4 regions of the Diaphorobacter sp. JS3050 genome follow, and region 2 is predicted to be linked to each of the others. Evidence: predicted binding sites of a transcription regulator. Region 2 holds the regulator's gene; each other region holds the start of a gene.
The links. Region 2 encodes FNR, which switches genes on or off when oxygen is low (the NO sensors DNR and NnrR bind a similar motif). Its sites were predicted from a motif close to TTGATNNNNATCAA; they were not measured.
Positions count from the first base shown of each region.

Region 1: the regulator FNR is predicted to act here: its motif matches at 1,944-1,957, upstream of HND92_RS01300 (hemerythrin domain-containing protein).
Region 3: the regulator FNR is predicted to act here: its motif matches at 1,958-1,971, upstream of HND92_RS14050 (DUF3149 domain-containing protein).
Region 4: the regulator FNR is predicted to act here: its motif matches at 2,648-2,661, upstream of HND92_RS14520 (PAS domain-containing methyl-accepting chemotaxis protein).

Region 1 covers NZ_CP053553.1:282,268-286,657, reverse strand. The annotation lists gene HND92_RS01310 (MarC family protein) at 1-252, shown strand, start outside; gene HND92_RS01305 (sensor domain-containing diguanylate cyclase) at 256-1,188, opposite strand; gene HND92_RS01300 (hemerythrin domain-containing protein) at 1,368-1,874, opposite strand; gene HND92_RS01295 (hypothetical protein) at 2,023-2,601, opposite strand; gene HND92_RS01290 (CsbD family protein) at 2,678-2,893, opposite strand; gene HND92_RS01285 (ABC-type transport auxiliary lipoprotein family protein) at 3,138-3,815, opposite strand; gene HND92_RS01280 (MlaD family protein) at 3,833-4,390, opposite strand, start outside.
Region 2 covers NZ_CP053553.1:1,274,483-1,278,872, reverse strand. The annotation lists gene HND92_RS06310 (sulfite exporter TauE/SafE family protein) at 1-462, opposite strand, end outside; gene hemN (oxygen-independent coproporphyrinogen III oxidase) at 466-1,848, opposite strand; gene fnr (fumarate/nitrate reduction transcriptional regulator Fnr) at 2,020-2,763, shown strand; gene HND92_RS06295 (hypothetical protein) at 2,805-3,092, opposite strand; gene HND92_RS06290 (FixH family protein) at 3,169-3,447, opposite strand; gene ccoG (cytochrome c oxidase accessory protein CcoG) at 3,509-4,390, opposite strand, start outside.
Region 3 covers NZ_CP053553.1:2,928,483-2,932,872, reverse strand. The annotation lists gene glp (gephyrin-like molybdotransferase Glp) at 1-1,083, shown strand, start outside; gene moaD (molybdopterin converting factor subunit 1) at 1,080-1,343, shown strand; gene HND92_RS14055 (hypothetical protein) at 1,350-1,679, opposite strand; gene HND92_RS14050 (DUF3149 domain-containing protein) at 1,758-1,898, opposite strand; gene HND92_RS14045 (hypothetical protein) at 2,009-2,263, opposite strand; gene moaE (molybdopterin synthase catalytic subunit MoaE) at 2,330-2,806, shown strand; gene clpB (ATP-dependent chaperone ClpB) at 2,875-4,390, shown strand, end outside.
Region 4 covers NZ_CP053553.1:3,022,546-3,026,935, forward strand. The annotation lists gene queF (NADPH-dependent 7-cyano-7-deazaguanine reductase QueF) at 42-887, shown strand; gene HND92_RS14520 (PAS domain-containing methyl-accepting chemotaxis protein) at 1,003-2,562, opposite strand; gene HND92_RS14525 (DNA polymerase IV) at 2,700-3,857, opposite strand; gene HND92_RS14530 (DMT family transporter) at 4,074-4,390, opposite strand, start outside.

The DNA.
Region 1 (4,390 bases), 990 kb from region 2:
TCCACCGTGGTGATCTACGCCGACCGCGCGCAGAGCATCTGGCAGCACCTGGCGCTGGTGGGCTACGGCGTGGTGGTGGGCGCGGCCACGGCGCTGTGCTTTGCACTGGCCGAGCCCATCGAGCGCGTGCTCGGCAAGACGGGCATCAACGTGATGACGCGGCTCATGGGGCTGATCCTCGCGGCGCTGGCCGTGGAGGTGATGGCCGACGGGCTGAGCAAGCTGTTCCCGGTGCTGGCCGCGCGTTCATAGCGGTCAGGCCGTGGCCTCGATGCGGTTGCGCCCCGCGTGCTTGGCACGGTAAAGGCAGCGGTCCACCGTTTCCAGGAACCGCTTGGAGTCATCCTGCGTGCCGGGCAGGGCCGTGCCCATGCCCACGCTCACCGTGAGCTGCTGGCCCAGGGGCGAAGCCGCATGGACGATACCGGCGTGGGCCACCTCCTGCATGCAGCGCTGCGCCACCGCGCGCGCGGAAGATGCCTCCGCGCCGGGCAGCAGCAGCACGAACTCCTCGCCCCCGTAGCGCGCCAGGCAGTCGCGCGGGCGGTGGGCGGCCTGCTGCAGCGCGCGGGCCACGCGCCGCAGGCACTCGTCGCCCTCCACGTGGCCGTACTGGTCGTTGTAGCTCTTGAAGAAATCCACGTCGAACATCAGCAGCGACAGCGGCTCGCCGGTGCGCTGCGCCTCCTGCCATTCGCGCTCGTACTCCGCGTCGAACTTGCGGCGGTTGTTCACGCCCGTGAGCCCGTCGCGGAATGACAGTTCCTGCAGCACCTGCTGCAGTTGCAGCAACTGGTGCTCGTTCTGCTTGCGCTCGGTGATGTCGAACATGAAGCCCACGAGCGACACCACATTGCCCTGCAAGTCGCGCACCACATGCACCACGTCGCGGATCCATACGTAATCCCCGCCTGTGGTGAGCGCGCGGTAGTCCGCCTCGTGGTCCACGCCCGACTGGGACTGCGAAATGCAGAAGTTGACCACCCGGTCCCGGTCGTCGGGGTGCATGCGGTCGGCCCAATCCTGCACGGTGCGCCAGCTGGTGGGCGCCCAGCCCAGCAGGTCCTCGATCTGCGGCCCGATGTAGGCAAAGGTCGCCGTGGCCCAGTCGATCTTCCACGGAATGGCGCGCGTGGATTCGAGCAGGGTGCGATAAAGCGCGCTTTCGGGTGGTTCATGCGGCGTCATGGGGGCTCCGGCTGGCCGTGAAAACGCAGCAAGCTTAGCGGGGCGACGCGACAGCAACCGTGGCGGGCGCGGGACGCCACACCGCGCCACTCCGGCACAACCTGTCGCCACGCGCCACACGCACCCGGCGCGGCGCCGCACCGCCCCAGTTTTGCAGTTCTGTTGAGCCGGCCGATCGTTCAGGCCACGGCGGCGGGCTGGGCGGGGGTGTCGTCACCCGAAGAGCAGGCCCCACCGCAGCCGTGGATCAGATCGTCGGGCAGCGCGCCCGGCGTCTGCACGCTGCCCGTGGCGGGGTCGAAGCCCACGCGGCGCAGGTGCTGGGCGAGGGACGCGTCCATGGCGTCCGTATGCTGGGGGAACCATACGGCCAGCTCTGCAGCCATCTCACGCAGGACATGCAGCTCGCCCTGGCGCGCGCGGTCGGTGCCCTCGCGCATGATCTTGAGCACCACCTGGTGCTGCGTGCTGTGGCAGTTGCCCGCGGCAAAGCGGGTGGCCTGCATCCAGCGGTCCTCCTGGGCGAAGTGGGCGTCGGTGTGCGCCACCAGGTCTTCCCAGGCACCGATGAGCGCCACGTCGTCTGCGCTCTCCACGGCCTGCAGCAGTGCCACGAATTCCTGGTGCGTGTGGTCCATCTGCGGCAGATCCAGTGCGAGTTCCTCGGACCATTGCAATGCGGCCATGGGCGGTCTTTCCTTCCTGTGCGGCGTTGTGAAGCGGCGCGAGCTTAAGAAAAACCGCCACCGGCGGTATTGACACATGTCATGTCGGTGCCGCTGGTGGGGGACAAAAAAAGCCCCGCCAGAGGCGGGGCTGCACATGTTTGCCGGTTTATTGGCCGTAGGTGCGCTTGGCATCGGCCACGCACTTGTCCTTGGCGTCACCGCTCATGGTGTCGCAGCGCTCCTTCGCAGCCTTGTAGTTGGCTTCGCGCTGGGCCTCCGCGGCGTCCTTCTTGGCCTCTGCGACATCGGCGCGCTTCTCGGCGGTGGAGTCGGCAGGCTTGGCCTGCGCGCGCTGCACCTTGGCGTTTTCCTTGGCGGCCACATGGGCGGCCTTGGCGTCCTTCACGCAAATGTCCTTGGCGTCGCCCTTCTGGTCGTCGCATTTTTCCTTGGCCACTTCATAGTCAGCGTCGGCACGGGCCTCGTTCACGTTGTAGGTGGCCTTGTCGCTGGGCTTGTACTGGGCTTCCAGCTCGGCCTTGGCCACCTTCTCGCGGCCCTTGGCCTCCTTCATGCAGACGTCCTTGGCGTTGCCCTTCAGGGTGTCGCACTGCGCCTTGGCGGCCTTGTAGTCAGCGCCGATGCGGTCCTTGCCGGCGTTGTATTCCTCCTTGGTCATGGCCATGCCCGAAGTGGCCATCAGGGCAGCGGCCGCCAGGGCCAGCAGATTGCGTGCGTTTTTCATGGAATGTCCTCCAGATGAATGTGATGGAAATTGGATCCCGCAGGGCGCGCGAGTCGTGCCCCTGCGGCGCGTTGCGTCAGTCGTAGCGGAAGTCGGGGTTGCGCTGTTCCCAGCCCTTGAGCTGTTCCTCGGCCGCCTCCCGGGCCAGCCCGTGGCGCTCCTGCAGCTTGCCCAGCAGCTGGTCGCGCTTGCCGGCGATGACGTCCAGGTCGTCGTCGGTCAGCTTGCCCCATTGCTCCTTCACTTTGCCCTTGAACTGCTTCCAGTTGCCTTCAATGCGGTCTTCGTTCATACGTCACTCTCCTGTGGCGGTTGTTGAGGGATCGCCTGCCTGGCCCCTGTATGGCGCCGGGCATTGCGAGGCGATGAATGGACTCTAGGCAGGTGCCCGGCGGCAGCGCGTCGGTGCGCGCACGCAAGCCGCGTCAGCCCAGGGCGACAGCGGCATGTAGGCCTCCACCCCGTCGCCGGTGCGCGGTGGGCAAAAAAAAGAGACATGCGCAGCATGTCTCTGGGGGTGGGAAGGGCGCAGGCGCTCAGCGGCCGGACTGCTCCACCCATGCGGCCAGCTCCTCGGCCACCTGGGCCGCCGCATCGGCCAGGGCCTTGGCGCCGCCGGCGGCATCGGGCGTGGCGGCATCGCGCCGCGCCACGAACACCCGCTGCGCGACCAGCGTCTCACCCGCGGTGCTCGCGTCGGCCAGCACGGCGCGCACACGCACCAGGCCGGCGCTCGCCTGGGGCGCGCCGAACACATGGCTGAACTCCTCCAGCTCCAGGCGCAGCACGCTGGGCATGCGGCCGCGCTCCAGCAACACGGCCATGCCGTCGTCGCCTGAGAGCACCGCGCGGCGCTGGCCCAGGCGCTCGCGCACCGCCTGGTGCAGCAGCACGGCGGGTGGCAGGCTCCAGCGCGCCTGGGTGTAGGGGCGCAGTTGCTGGGCGTTGGTATAGGCCAGCCGGTACAGCAGCGCGGTGCTGCCCTCGGGCAGGCCCGTGGCGGTCACCTCGGCCAGCGCGATCGGGGGCAGCGGCGCGCTGGCCGCGGGGCCCGGCGCCTGCAAGGGACCGGGGCCGAAGTCGTACACATCGGCGCGCACCGGCGGCTCGGGGAGGATGGAGCAGCCCGCCACCAGGGCCAGGGATGCTAAGCAAAATATGGCCTTAGCGCTTATCTGATAAGCGCTAGCAGCTATCTTTTTGATAGTCATCATAGGATCCTTGCGATGTGTCATTGCTGTGCTGCGGGGGCGGTGAAACCGGGCTCGCCCGGTCCCGCGGCCGAGCGACCGGGCCCGTAGATGAGCGACTGCGGGTTGTCGTTGATGCCCGAGGCCGTGCGGCCCACGCGGCGCGCGGCGCGCGCGGTTTCGTCGGCCGCATGGTTGATGCGCGGCAGCGTGACGCGGCCGAAGCGGTCGGCCGCGCCGGCCAGCGACTTGGCGCCCGCGGCGATCTCGTCGAGCGCGCCGCCCTCGGCCTGCAGCGTGCGGATGGCCTGGCTGACGTCGTTGGCGGCCGTGGCCGCGCTGCTGCCCGCCTGGCGCAGCGCCTGCAGGGTCTGCTGCGTGTCCTGCACCAGCGGCGGCACGCCCGCCAGCGCGGGGTCCAGACGGGTGGTCACGGTGTTGTCCAGGCGGCGCGCGAGCTGGTCGATGCTGCCCGCCGCGTCGCCCAACTGCTTCAGTGCCGTGGAAAAGCGCTGCTGGTTCTCGTCGCCCAGCAGGGTGTTGATGCGCTGCGTGGCCTCCTGCACCTGGCCCAGGATGGCCGGGCCCTGCTCGGCCAG
Region 2 (4,390 bases):
CAGGCCGCATGGCAGGAGCGCCCAGGCCACACCCGCGGTCAGGAGCCCGCCAGGCCGAGAGACCAAGGGCTTGACCTTCGCCCAGGCAGCACGCCCCGCCCGCTCAACCCACAAGGGCTGCTGCGCTTGCACCATCATCATCCCGCCCCACGCGAGGATGAGCACGTGCATCAGCGTCCAAAGGGGGCGCAATGCCGAGGTGCTTTGCCCCAGCCATGCGAGTTGCTCCATAGCCAGCGCAACCACCGCCCCTGCGGCGCCGTAGCCAATCAGGCGCCCCACGTGAAACTGCGCTACCCGTTGGAGGATTCCGCGGCGGGACGCCCATTGAATGGTGTGGGTGGCGTCCGGCGTGCCACCCAGCCCCGTAAGCGCCGCGCAGGGAACAGAACACATCGCCAAACAGTGAGCCCCTCCCATCAGCCCCATCAGGAAGGCCGTCGTGGCCAGCGCCCACAGCATGGATCAAATAATCCGGGAAAAGCGAGCGCGGTTACGGTCAGCCTGTAGATACTTGTCGAACACCATGGCCACGCCGCGCACGAAATACCATCCCATGGGCGTGACTTCAACGCCCTCATCACTGATTTTCACCAAGCCCTGAGCCGCCATTTCTTGCAGTTGCTGTAATTCCGCATCGAAATAACTGCGGAAATCAATCAGCCAGGACTGTTCCAACGGCTCAAACAGCAATTCACCTTGGCACATCAACGCCATGATGACTGCGCGGCGCACCAAGTCGTCCTTGGTCAACGCCAGCCCGCGCACCACAGGCAAATGCCCCTGGTTAATGCAGTCGTAATACTCGTCCAGCGTTTTCACATTTTGGCTGTAAGTAGCGCCCACGCGCCCGATGGCAGAAACGCCCAGACCAATCAGGTCGCAATCGGGCTGCGTGCTATAGCCTTGGAAATTGCGGTGCAGCCTGCCTTGCCGCTTGGCCACCGCCAGCGCATCGTCAGGCAGCGCAAAATGGTCCATGCCCACGTAGACGTAGCCGGCTTCCTGGAACACATCAAGTGACCGGGCCAGCATGGACACCTTGGCCGAAGCCATGGGCAACTCGGCCGTGATGATGCGTCGCTGCGACTTGAAGCGTTCTGGCAAGTGAGCGTACGCATACAGCGCGATCCGGTCTGGCCGCAGCTCGGCTACCTGCGCCAAGGTGCAATCAAACGACTCCGGTGTCTGTCGCGGCAGCCCGTAGATCAAATCCACGTTCACCGATTCAAACCCGAGCTTGCGAGCCGCATCGACCAACGCGAACACCTTTTCGGCAGGCTGAATGCGGTGCACGGCCTTTTGTACTTCAGGGTCGAAATCCTGCACGCCAAAGCTCAGGCGATTGAAACCCAGCTCCGCCAACAATCCCAGCCGCGCTTCATCCACGGTCCGGGGGTCCACTTCTATGGAGTACTCCCCCCCCGGAACGAGGACGAAACTGCGCCTCAGCATGCCCATCAGTTCGCGCAAACCGTCATCCGTCAGAAAAGTAGGCGTGCCTCCGCCGAAATGCAGCTGGCTCACATGCTGACCCACACCGCAGTGCGCCGTATGCAGGTCGATCTCACGGCTGAGGTAACGCAAGTAGACCTCTGCCCGCTCTGGATGCCGGGTAATGATCTTGTTACACGCGCAGTAATAGCACAGCGATTCACAAAACGGGATGTGGACATAAAGCGACAAAGGCATCGCCTTGGCTACCGACCCCACGCGACGCTGCTGCAGCGCAAGGATGTATTCCCGCTCGCCAAAAGCCTCGACAAAACGATCAGCAGTCGGATAAGAGGTGTAGCGCGGCCCTGGGACGTCAAAGCGACGCAGGAGCTCTGTTGTAACAACGGTCATGACGGGATTCCTTGCACTTTCATATCACTGTGCCGTAGAGTCCCCCATGAGTCCTTGACGTTGATCAAGCGCCCATAAGGTCCTTGTGGCGACAATTTGACTTCGGCTCAAAGTCGTCCAACGGCCTACGGCATTCCATGTCTCCCAGCCGTTCAGAGGTAAGCTCAAGCCATGAACAGGGTTCCCATGCATACGAATCTCCAGACCATCAAAGTTGCCTGCTCAAACTGCAATCTGCGTGAGCTGTGCATGCCCGTGGGTCTGGACGACCAGCAACTCAAGCGCATCGATGACATTGTTGCTGTACGACGCAAGATCAAGCGTGGCGGCACGCTTTTCCGGAACGGTGAACCCTTCACATCCCTTTTTGCCATCCGCACCGGATTCTTCAAGACCTGTGTCGCCACCGAAGACGGTCGCGACCAAGTGACAGGTTTTCAAATGGCGGGCGAGATCATCGGCCTGGATGGCATCGTGAGCGACCGTCACACTTGCGATGCGGTAGCGCTTGAAGACGCCGAAGTATGCGTCATGCCTTTCGATCGTATTGAAGAGTTGTCGCGCGAAGTAACGGCACTACAGCACCATGTGCACAAGATCATGAGCCGCGAGATTGTTCGCGAGCATGGGGTCATGCTGTTGCTGGGGAGTATGCGTGCCGAGGAACGCCTTGCCGCATTCCTGTTGAATCTCGTACAACGCTTGCATGCCCGGGGTTTCTCACAATCCGAATTGGTGCTGCGCATGACACGCGAAGAGATCGGCAGCTACCTGGGATTGAAACTGGAAACCGTCAGCCGCACGTTTTCGAAGTTCGTGGAAGAAGGTATTGTGGAAGTAAAACAGCGCCATGTGCGCATCGTCGATACCGATGCGCTGAAGCGAATTGTCAACAGCCAGCAAGCCTGCCATTAAGCCTCGGTTTTTTGCTCATTCATAACTGATCGGCGGAAAGATCAGGAAACGTATTTGGCGCAATCAGCCGGCCGCGCCCCTTTGGGCACGGGGCAGCGATTCAACTCAAAGGGCGAGAGTGACAACAGCGTCGTCAATGCGCTGGAAGCCATGAGTACGAACCAGAACGTGAAGAAGGCGATGGTATACACACCTTCGCGCGAGAGATGCAGGGGTTGATCAAACCACTGCAGCGCTTCTGGATCCACGAAGGCGAACACCACCATTTCCATGACGCCCGCCATCAAAAAGGCCGGCCACGCGATCCACATCAATCGTTGCATCCACATTCGCCCATCTCCTAGCAGGTGTAGTTGACAGCCTAGCATCTGTTCTCCGGCATGCAAAGAGGACTCGCCCTGCCGGTCAGCGCGGTTGATCCTCCAGCGGAGTAGCTGCATGGTTGCGCCCCTTCATGGCAGGCGTCATGTCGCCCCCAGACTCCTTCAGGGTCTCGTTGATGTTCAATCCCCGTTGGTAATAGTCTTCCGCGATGACGGGGTCAGGTTGGCTCACGGCCAGCCAGAGGGTCACGAAGCCCGCAATGATGACAATCACCGGCCCCGCGATGACAAGCCAGACATGGCCAAACGTCCACCAAGGCTTTCCTGCGTCTTCCAGATTCATGGGGGAATTACTCGGCATTTATACCAACTCCTCGCTCATTTATGAGCACAGCTTGTTCATTTGCATTCCACGACCGCCTTCAGCGGGGTACAAGGAACACGGATTTCTCTGCCACTTGGGCTTTATCACCCTGCGCTTGAATATCGAAATACACCGTATGCGATCCAGGAGATGCTGAGCCATACGGAATTTGAAGACGGACAACCACCCATCGGGATTCCGCCGGTCCGATGTCAATTGCGGTCTCGGACGCCACTTCCAGCCCTTCCATGCCGTGGGCGCTGATGGTGTAGCGCTGCGCCCCCTCCGTGGCGTTCATGATCTGCAGCCGGTAGATATTTTCCAGCTTGCCTCCCGCCACGATGCGCGAGAGCGCAGCGCGGTCGCGCACGATGTCCACCTTCAACGGGGTGCGTACCACCAAGCTGGCCAGCATGCCGATGCACAACACCACCAGCACCGCTGAATAGAACAACACACGGGGTCGCAGCACGCGTTTGAGCATTTGCGATTGGGTCCAGTGGTTCTTGACGCCGTTCTGCGTCGAGAAACGAATCAGCCCGCGCGGATACTTCATCTTATCCATCACGGTATTGCAAGCGTCCACGCAGAGACCGCAACCAATGCATTCGTATTGCAGTCCGTTGCGAATATCGATACCCGTTGGGCAGACCTGGACACACAGCGTGCAATCGATGCAGTCACCCAGTCCCGCAGCTTTGTGGTCTACCATCTTGTTACGGGGCCCGCGAGGCTCGCCGCGCTCGGGATCGTAAGAGACGACCAGCGTGTCCCTGTCGAACATTGCGCTTTGGAAACGCGCATAAGGGCACATGTATTTGCACACCTGCTCGCGCAGGAATCCTGCGTTGCCGTACGTGGCCAACCCATAGAAGATCACCCAGAATATCTGCCACCCTCCTTGCAGGGCCAGCAACTCTTCCCCCAGCTCGCGAATCGG
Region 3 (4,390 bases), 1.7 Mb from region 2:
AACGACAACAGCTCGATGGACGGCTACGCCGTGCGCTGCGCCGACGTGCCGGCAGCGGGGGTGGAGTTGCCGGTGGCGCAGCGTATTCCCGCGGGCGCCTTCGGCGTGCCGCTGGCGGCGGGTACGGCGGCGCGCATCTTCACGGGCGCGCCGGTGCCCGAGGGGGCCGATGCCATCGTGATGCAGGAAGACTGCGAGGCGCTCGACGGGGATCGCGTGCGCGTGAATGCCGTACCGGCCCAGGGTCAGTGGATTCGGCGCGCGGGCGAGGACATCACCCGGGGTGCTGAGGTGCTGGCCGCTGGCACGCGCCTCACTCCCGCAGAGCTGGGCCTGGCTGCCAGTATCGGCTTGGGCACCCTGCAGGTGGCGCGCCGGCCCCGCGTGGCGCTTTTTTCCACGGGCGACGAACTCGTCATGCCGGGTGATGTGCCGCCCGCGCAGATGAAGCCCGGCGCCATCTACAACAGCAACCGTTTCTTCCTGCGCGCCATGCTGCTGCGCCTGGGCTGCGAGGTGAGCGACTTAGGCATCGTGCCCGACCGGCGCGAGGCCACCGTGGCCGCGCTGCGCGAGGCTGCCCAGGGACATGACCTGATCCTGACCAGCGGCGGCGTGAGTGTGGGCGAGGAAGACCACATCAAGCCGGCGGTGGAGCGCTTGGGCACGCTGCAGCTCTGGCAGATCGCCATGAAGCCGGGCAAGCCCTTCGCCTACGGCCAGATTCCCCACGCGGGCGGCAGTGCACACTTCATGGGCCTGCCGGGCAACCCCGTGTCCAGCTTCGTCACCTTCGGCCTGCTGGTGCGCCCCTTCCTGTTGCGCCTGCAGGGCGTGCGTGATGTTGCTCCTAAAGCGATAGCTGCTACGGCTGGATTCAACTGGCCCCGGGCCGATAAACGCCGTGAATTCCTGCGCGTGCGCCAGGGCGCCGATGGCACGCTGGAACTGTTTCCCAACCAAAGCTCGGGCGTGCTTACCTCGGCCGCCTGGGCGGACGGCGTGGTGGACAACCCCGCCGGCCAGACCATTGCGCGCGGCGACACCGTGCGCTTTCTGCCATTTGCGGAGTTGCTGTCATGACCACGCCCTTCACGATCACGGTGCGCTACTTCGCCTCCATCCGCGAGGCCGTGGGCACGGGGCAGGAGACGGTGCAGACCGGCGCCACCACGCTGGGCGCCTTGCGCGATGAACTCATCGCCCGTGGCGAGCCCTGGGCCACCTGCCTCTCGCGCGGGCGCGCCGTGCGCGTGGCCCTCAACCAGACCATGGCGCATGACGCCACGCCGCTGGCGGCAGGCGCCGAGGCGGCGTTCTTTCCGCCCGTCACGGGCGGTTGACGGCCTTCAAGGCTGCCGCACCGCCAGGGCGGGCAGCTCGGGGCTGCGCCACCCCAGCAACTCGGCCAGGCGCAGCGTGATCCAGCGCGCCTCGGCCAGGGTCACGCCCGCGTCCGGGCCGGCCAGGCCGGCGTGGATGCCCAGCAGCACCCCTTCTTCCGACCGCGCACCGCCGTGGTACAGCTGCTGCGCCTGTTCCACCAAGTGGCAGGCCAGGTCCTCGCACCACTCGTAGCGCGCCCGCACCTCGGCGGCAGGCGCCTGCAGGCGTGCGCGTGTGTCGCTGTACAGCGCGATGAAGGAGGGCGGGACCAGGATCTGGTTGTCGTCGTGCATCTGCCTATTGTCTGGCACGGCGAAAAAACACAGGCGCCGCTCTTGCCGGAGACGGCGCCCGCGCGGGTCTGGAGCGGATCAGCGCTTTTGCTTTGCCGGGGGCGCATCGTTGCGCGTGAACAGCCAGATGAAGAAGCCCCCCATGCACAGCATGAAACCGATGCCTATGGCGCTGAACAGGCCCACCTCGGTGGTGAAGAGTTGCTTGAGCAGTTGCATGGCGTTTCCTCCGTCGTTATGTGATGGAGCCATTGCAGCGCAGCCCGGCGGAAGCCCCTTTGAGACAAGTCAAAAATCCGGGTATACCCCACTATTGTCGTCAAGTACCTTCAAACAGGCACGAACAGGCGCTCAAAGCGCTGCTGGTCGCCTTCCAGCTCGAAGGTCACGAGCTGGCCCATCTTCGCGTCAGCCTTGCGGTGGGCGGAGAACAGGCTGTAGCGGCCCGCCAGGTCGAAGCTGGGCAGATCGATCAAGGCATAGGGGTGGGGCACGAAAGTCTGGAACTCAAACACCACACGGTGCGCATTGCGCGGCGAGGGGTAGAGCAGGTAGTCGTCGGTGGTGATGGTCTGCAGGGCCATGGTGTGCAAGTGTGGGGTGGGCGTTAAAGTGCCGTCAATTCCGCAATTCTGCCGCTGACCACTGCCATGCACCGCGTTTCCATCCAGACCCATGACTTCGACGTTTCCACCGAGCTGGCGGCGCTGCGTGCGCGGGACGCGCGCGTGGGGGCGGTGTGCTGCTTCGTGGGCACGGTGCGCGACCGCAACGAAGGGGACAGCGTGGCCTCCATGGAGCTGGAGCACTACCCGGGCATGACCGAGAAATCCATCGAGGCCATGGTGGATGCGGCGTTTGCACGTTTTGACCTCTATGGCGTGCGCGTGATCCACCGCGTGGGGCTGCTCGCGCCCTTGGACCAGATCGTGATGGTGGCCGTGACCTCGGCGCACCGCGGCGAGAGCTTTCAGGCCTGCGAGTTCGTCATGGACTACCTCAAGACCCAGGCGCCGTTCTGGAAGAAGGAGCAGACGCCAGATGGTGCGCGCTGGGTGGATGCGCGCGTGAGCGACGATGCGGCGCTGGCGCGCTGGGGCATCGCCGCGCCGCCCCAGGTGGGCTGACTTTTATCGTCCGGCGGCTTGAAATCGAGGCCCCGGAGCCCTAGCTAGCGACAAGTTGGAGGTTTCACATGCGTCTCGATAAATTCACCACGAAGTTCCAAGAAGCGCTGTCTGATGCACAGTCGCTGGCCCTGGGACATGACAACGCCTACATAGAGCCCGTGCACATGCTGGTGGCCATGCTGCGCCAGGATGAAGGCCCGCGCGCGCTGCTGCAGCGTGCCGGCGCCAATGTGCCGGGCCTGCTGGCCGCGGCCGAGGCCGCCGTCAAGCGCCTGCCCCAGGTGCAGGGCCAGGACCAGGTGCAGGGCAGCCCCGAGCTGGGCCGTGTGCTGCAGGCCACCGAGAAGGAGGCCATCAAGCGCGGCGACCAGTTCATCGCCAGCGAATTGTTTTTGCTGGCGCTGGTCGACAGCAAGGGCGAGGCCGCGCAGCTGGCCAAGGACAACGGCGTGACCCGCAAGAGCCTGGAGGCGGCCATCGACGCCGTGCGTGGCGGCCAGAAGGTGGACAGCGCCGAAGCCGAGGGGCAGCGCGAGGCGCTGAAGAAATACACGCTGGACCTGACCGAGCGCGCCCGCCAGGGCAAGCTGGACCCGGTGATCGGCCGCGACGACGAGATCCGCCGCGCCATCCAGGTGCTGCAGCGGCGCAGCAAGAACAACCCCGTGCTGATCGGCGAGCCCGGCGTGGGCAAGACCGCCATCGTCGAGGGGCTGGCCCAGCGCATCGTCGAGGGCGAGGTGCCCGAGACGCTGAAGAACAAGCGCGTGCTGGTGCTGGACATGGCCGGCCTGCTGGCGGGCGCCAAGTACCGCGGCGAGTTCGAGGAACGCCTGAAGTCCGTGCTGAAGGAAGTGGCGCACGAGGAAGGCCGCATCATTCTCTTCATCGACGAGATCCACACCATGGTCGGCGCCGGCAAGGCCGAAGGCGCCATGGACGCGGGCAACATGCTGAAACCCGCACTGGCGCGCGGCGAGCTGCACTGCATCGGCGCGACCACGCTGGACGAGTACCGCAAGTACATCGAGAAGGATGCGGCGCTGGAGCGGCGCTTTCAGAAGGTGCTGGTGGATGAGCCCAGCGTGGAAGACACCATCGCCATCCTGCGCGGCCTACAGGTGCGCTACGAGGCGCACCACGGCGTGGACATCACCGACCCGGCCATCGTGGCCGCGGCCGAGCTGTCGCACCGCTACATCACCGACCGCTTTTTGCCTGACAAGGCCATCGACCTGATCGACGAGGCCGCGGCCAAGATCAAGATCGAGATCGACTCCAAGCCTGAGTCGATGGACAAGCTTGAGCGGCGCATGATCCAGCTCAAGATCGAGCGCGAGGCGATGAAGAAGGAGACCGATGAGGCCTCGCAAAAACGCCTGCAGCTCATCGAGGAAGAGTTGGGCAATGTGGAGCGCGAGTACGCCGATCTGGAAGAGGTCTGGAAGGCCGAGAAGGCCAGCGCGCAGGGCTCCGAACAGATCCGCAAGGACATCGATGCCATCCGCACGCAGATCGACGACTTGAAGCGCAAGGGCGACTTCAACAAGGTCGCCGAGCTGCAGTACGGCACGCTGCCCG
Region 4 (4,390 bases), 1.7 Mb from region 2:
TATTCGACAAGCGCTAGCAGCTATCCAATCCATAGCACACAATGAACACCCCGGAACACTCCCAGCTCGGCAAGGCCTCGGCCTATGCCGACCAGTACGACGCGTCGCTGCTGTTTCCCATCCCGCGCGCGGACAAGCGCGCCGAGATCGGCATCGACGGCAACGCCCCCTTCTTCGGCGCGGACCTGTGGACGGCGTTCGAGCTGTCGTGGCTCAACCTGCGCGGCAAGCCGCAGGTGGCCATCGCCCACATCACCGTGCCCTGCGAGACGCCCCACATCGTCGAGAGCAAGTCGTTCAAGCTGTACCTGAACAGCTTCAACAACACCCGCTTTGCCAGCGAGGCCGAAGTGCGTGCGCGCATCCGCGCCGACGTGAGCGAGGCCGTGTGGCGCGGCGCCGAGCATCCCGGCACCGTGGGCGTGACGCTGCTGCTGCCCGAGGCCTTCGACCGCGAGCCCATCCACGAGCTGGACGGCCTGCTGCTGGACCGCCTGGACGTGGAATGCACGCGCTACCAGCCCGCGCCCGAGCTGCTGGCCGCACACCATGACGAGGCCCCGGTGACCGAGACGCTGGTGAGCCACCTGCTCAAGAGCAACTGCCTGGTGACCGGCCAGCCCGACTGGGGCAGCGTGCAGATCACCTACAGCGGCGCGCAGATCGACCAGGCCGGCCTGTTGCAGTACCTGGTGAGCTTTCGCAACCACAACGAATTCCACGAGCAGTGCGTGGAGCGCATCTTCATGGACATCTGGACGCGCTGCCGCCCCATCAAGCTGGCCGTGTACGCGCGCTACACACGCCGCGGCGGCCTGGACATCAACCCCCTGCGCACCAGCCACCCGCAGCAGCTGCAGCGCAACGTGCGCACCGCGCGGCAATAAAGCGGCAATCGCATGGCAGCCGCGCGCCCGTAGCAGCACAGGGCCCGGCACCGCCCCATGCAGCCGGTGGCCGCGCGTGCCTTTTCACCGAAAGCGCCACGCGCTGGACGGCCCGTCAGCCCAGGCGGAACACATCCACGCTGCGGCCCAACGAAGTCACGCCTGCGCGCAGCGCCTGGGCCGCGGCGGCCGACTCCTCCACCAACGCGGCGTTCTGCTGCGTCACGCTGTCGAGCTGGACGATGGCCTCGTTCACCTGGCCGATGCCTTCGGACTGCTCGCGCGTGGCGGTCGTGATCTCCTGCACCTGGGTGCTCACGCGCCGCACCGCATCCACCATCTCCTCGATGGTGCGGCCCGCCTGCGCCATGCGCCGGTTGCCATCGGCGATGCCGTCCACCGTCTGGCCGATCAGGCCGCTGATCTCCTTGGCGGCGGTGGCACTGCGCTGCGCCAGCGCGCGCACCTCGCCCGCCACCACGGCAAAGCCGCGGCCCTGCTCGCCCGCGCGCGCGGCTTCCACCGCGGCGTTGAGCGCCAGCAGGTTGGTCTGGAAGGCAATGCTCTCGATCACGCCGATGATCTCGCCCATGCGCGCCGACGAGCGGCGGATGTGCTCCATGGACTGCGCCACCTCGGCGATGGCGGCGCCGCCGCGGCTGGCCACGGCCATATTGCGCTCGCTCTCGCTCGCCATCTGCGCCGCCGCATCCGCCGTGTGGGCCACGGTGCTGGCCAGTTCCTCCATGGCAGCTGCCGTCTGCTGCAGGCTGCCGGCCTGCGCTTCGGTGCGCGCCGACAGTTCGCGTCCGCCCTGCGCCACCTGCGTGGCGGCGGAAGAAAAGCCCTGCACTTCGGTGCGCACATCGCCCACCACGGCGCGCAGGTTGATCTGGATCTGCACCAGACGGCGCATGAGCGCTCCCAGCGACGCCGAATAGTCGGTGCGCGCCGTGGTGGCCAGGTTGCAGCCCGCGATGTCGCCGGCAAACCGCTCGGCCTCCTCCAGCGCGGTCGAGAAGTGGCGGTGAAAGTAGTTCAGCATGACGCCCGCGCCCAGCCCCAGCGCGGCAGCCCGCCACGCCACGGCCGCCCAGCCCGCAAGGCCCAGCACGTCGGGCAACAGTACGGCGAAGGACAGCACCGCCAACGTAAGGGCCATGTGTGCCGTAAGGCCCAGGCGTACCAGGCGCTCCACCCAGCCGCGTGGGCCGGCGTGCAGCAACTCGCCCTCGCGCAGCACCAGCGTGACGCGGCCGGACTGTGCCTCGGCGCGCATGCGCGCATACAGAGCGTCGGCCGCGGCCACCTCGTCGGCCGATGGCTTCACCCGCACCGACATGTAGCCCACGGGCTTGCCGCGTTCCAGCACCGGCACCACGTTGGCGCGCACCCAGTAGTGGTCGCCGTTCTTGCGGCGGTTCTTGACCAGCCCCGTCCAGGGCTTGCCGCGGCCGATGGTGGACCACAGGTCCTTGAAGGCCGCCGGGGGCATGTCGGGATGGCGGACGAGGTTGTGCGGCTGGCCCATGAGTTCGTCATGGGAATAGCCGCTCACCCGCGCGAACGCGGGATTGCAGTGGGTGATTTCACCCCGGGTATTGGTGAGAGACACCAGCAACTCATCGGCGGGATAGTCATACCCGCGGCCCGTGACCGGGACGTTCACACGCATGCAGAACCTCTGAAAGGACAAACGGCCCCTCTGCGGGGCTGTCAGGAATGTGAGTAAACGAGTGTAACTTTTATGAAATTCCCCCTAGATTTACGTCAAGCAAATTCGCACCAACATGGTGCGACATCCCGACCCCATCAGAACAACGGCGCGCTTTCGCCCCAACCCGCCGCCTGCTGGGCAACGGCTGCCTGGGGCAGCAGGTTGCCCACGCGCACGCCCAGCAGGCGCAGGCGCTTGGTCAAGGGCACGCGTTTGAGGCACAGGCCCGCCACGCGGCGGATGGTGGCCGCATCCTGGGTGAAGTCCGCCACTGTCTGATCGCGGGTGGCGATCTTGAAATCGTCGTAGCGCAGCTTGATGCCGATGGTGCGGCCGGCGTAGCCCTTAGCAATCAGGTCCCCCGCCACCTGCTCGCACAGTGCGGTGAAGATGCGGCCCAGTTCGGCGCGGTCGTGCACCGCGTGCAGGTCGCGCTCAAAGGTGGTTTCGCGGCTCATGGAGACGGGCTCGCTCTCGGTCACCACCGCGCGCTCGTCGCGCCCCCAGGCCGCGTCGTGCAGCCAGGCACCGTAGGAACGCCCGAACTGCTGCATCAGCCACGGCAGCGGCCGCTGGGCCAGTTCGCCAATGGTGCGGATGCCGTGGGCGAGCAGCCTGGCCTCGGCCTTGGGGCCCACGCCGTTGATCTTGCGGCAGTCCAGCGGCCAGATCAGGTCTTGCAGGTCGCCTGGCTGCACGATGGAGATGCCATTGGGCTTGTTGAACTCGCTCGCCATCTTGGCGATGAGCTTGTTGGGCGCCACGCCGATCGAGCAGGTCAGCCCCGTGGCGTCGAAGATGCTCTTCTGGATCAGCCGCGCCAGCACCCGCCCGCCGTCGCGCTGGCCACCGGGCACTTGCGTAAAGTCGATGTACACCTCGTCCACGCCGCGGTCTTCCATGACGGGCGCGATGGAGAGGATCACTTCCTTGAAAAGCCTGGAGTAGCGGCGGTAGGCAGCAAAGTCCACCGGCAGCAGCACGGCCTGCGGACACAGGCGCGCGGCCTTCATCAACCCCATGGCCGAGCCCACGCCGAACTGGCGCGCCGCATAGGTGGCGGTCGTGATCACGCCGCGGCCCGCGTAGTCCTTCAGCAGCGCAAACGCCGCCACCGGAATATCCCCCGGCCGCCCGGCGTAGGCAGCGGCCAGCGCTTCGTCCTGCGGGCGGCGGCCGCCGCCGATCACCACGGGCAGCCCCTTGAGCTGCGGGTAGCGCAGCAGTTCGACGGAGGCGTAGAACGCATCCATGTCGAGGTGGGCGATGCGGCGATCAGAGGCAGTAGCGGTCACGGCCGCAATTGTCGCGCGCTGCGCGAGTCGTGCCGCCCAGGAAACTGGCGCGCCCCCCGGCGTGGGCCACCGCGCAAGGGCCGCCCCGCCGCGCTGGTGGCGTCCCCCTGCCCGCATTGCGCGGCAATGCGAGAGCGGGGGGAAGGCGCGAAGCGACTCAGGGGATGTTTCTCTTCACACGCCCTGCAGGCAGGTCAGCACCAACCCCACCAGCATCAACGCCATGCCGATCTTCTCGGGCCGCGTGAAGGACTCGCTGAACAGGCGGCGCGATACCAGGTAGCTGAACACCACCTCCACCATGCCCAGCGTGCGCACGGCGCCCGTGGTCTGCATGGCGTAGGCGGTGAACCACGCCAGCGACGCGGCCGCACCCATGCTGCCCGCCACCAGCGACATGCGCCACGCCGGCCACAGCGGCGCCAGGCCCCGCTCGTTCTTGAGCGCCACCCAGGCGCCCAGGCCCAGCGTCTGCAGCGTCTGCGCGATCA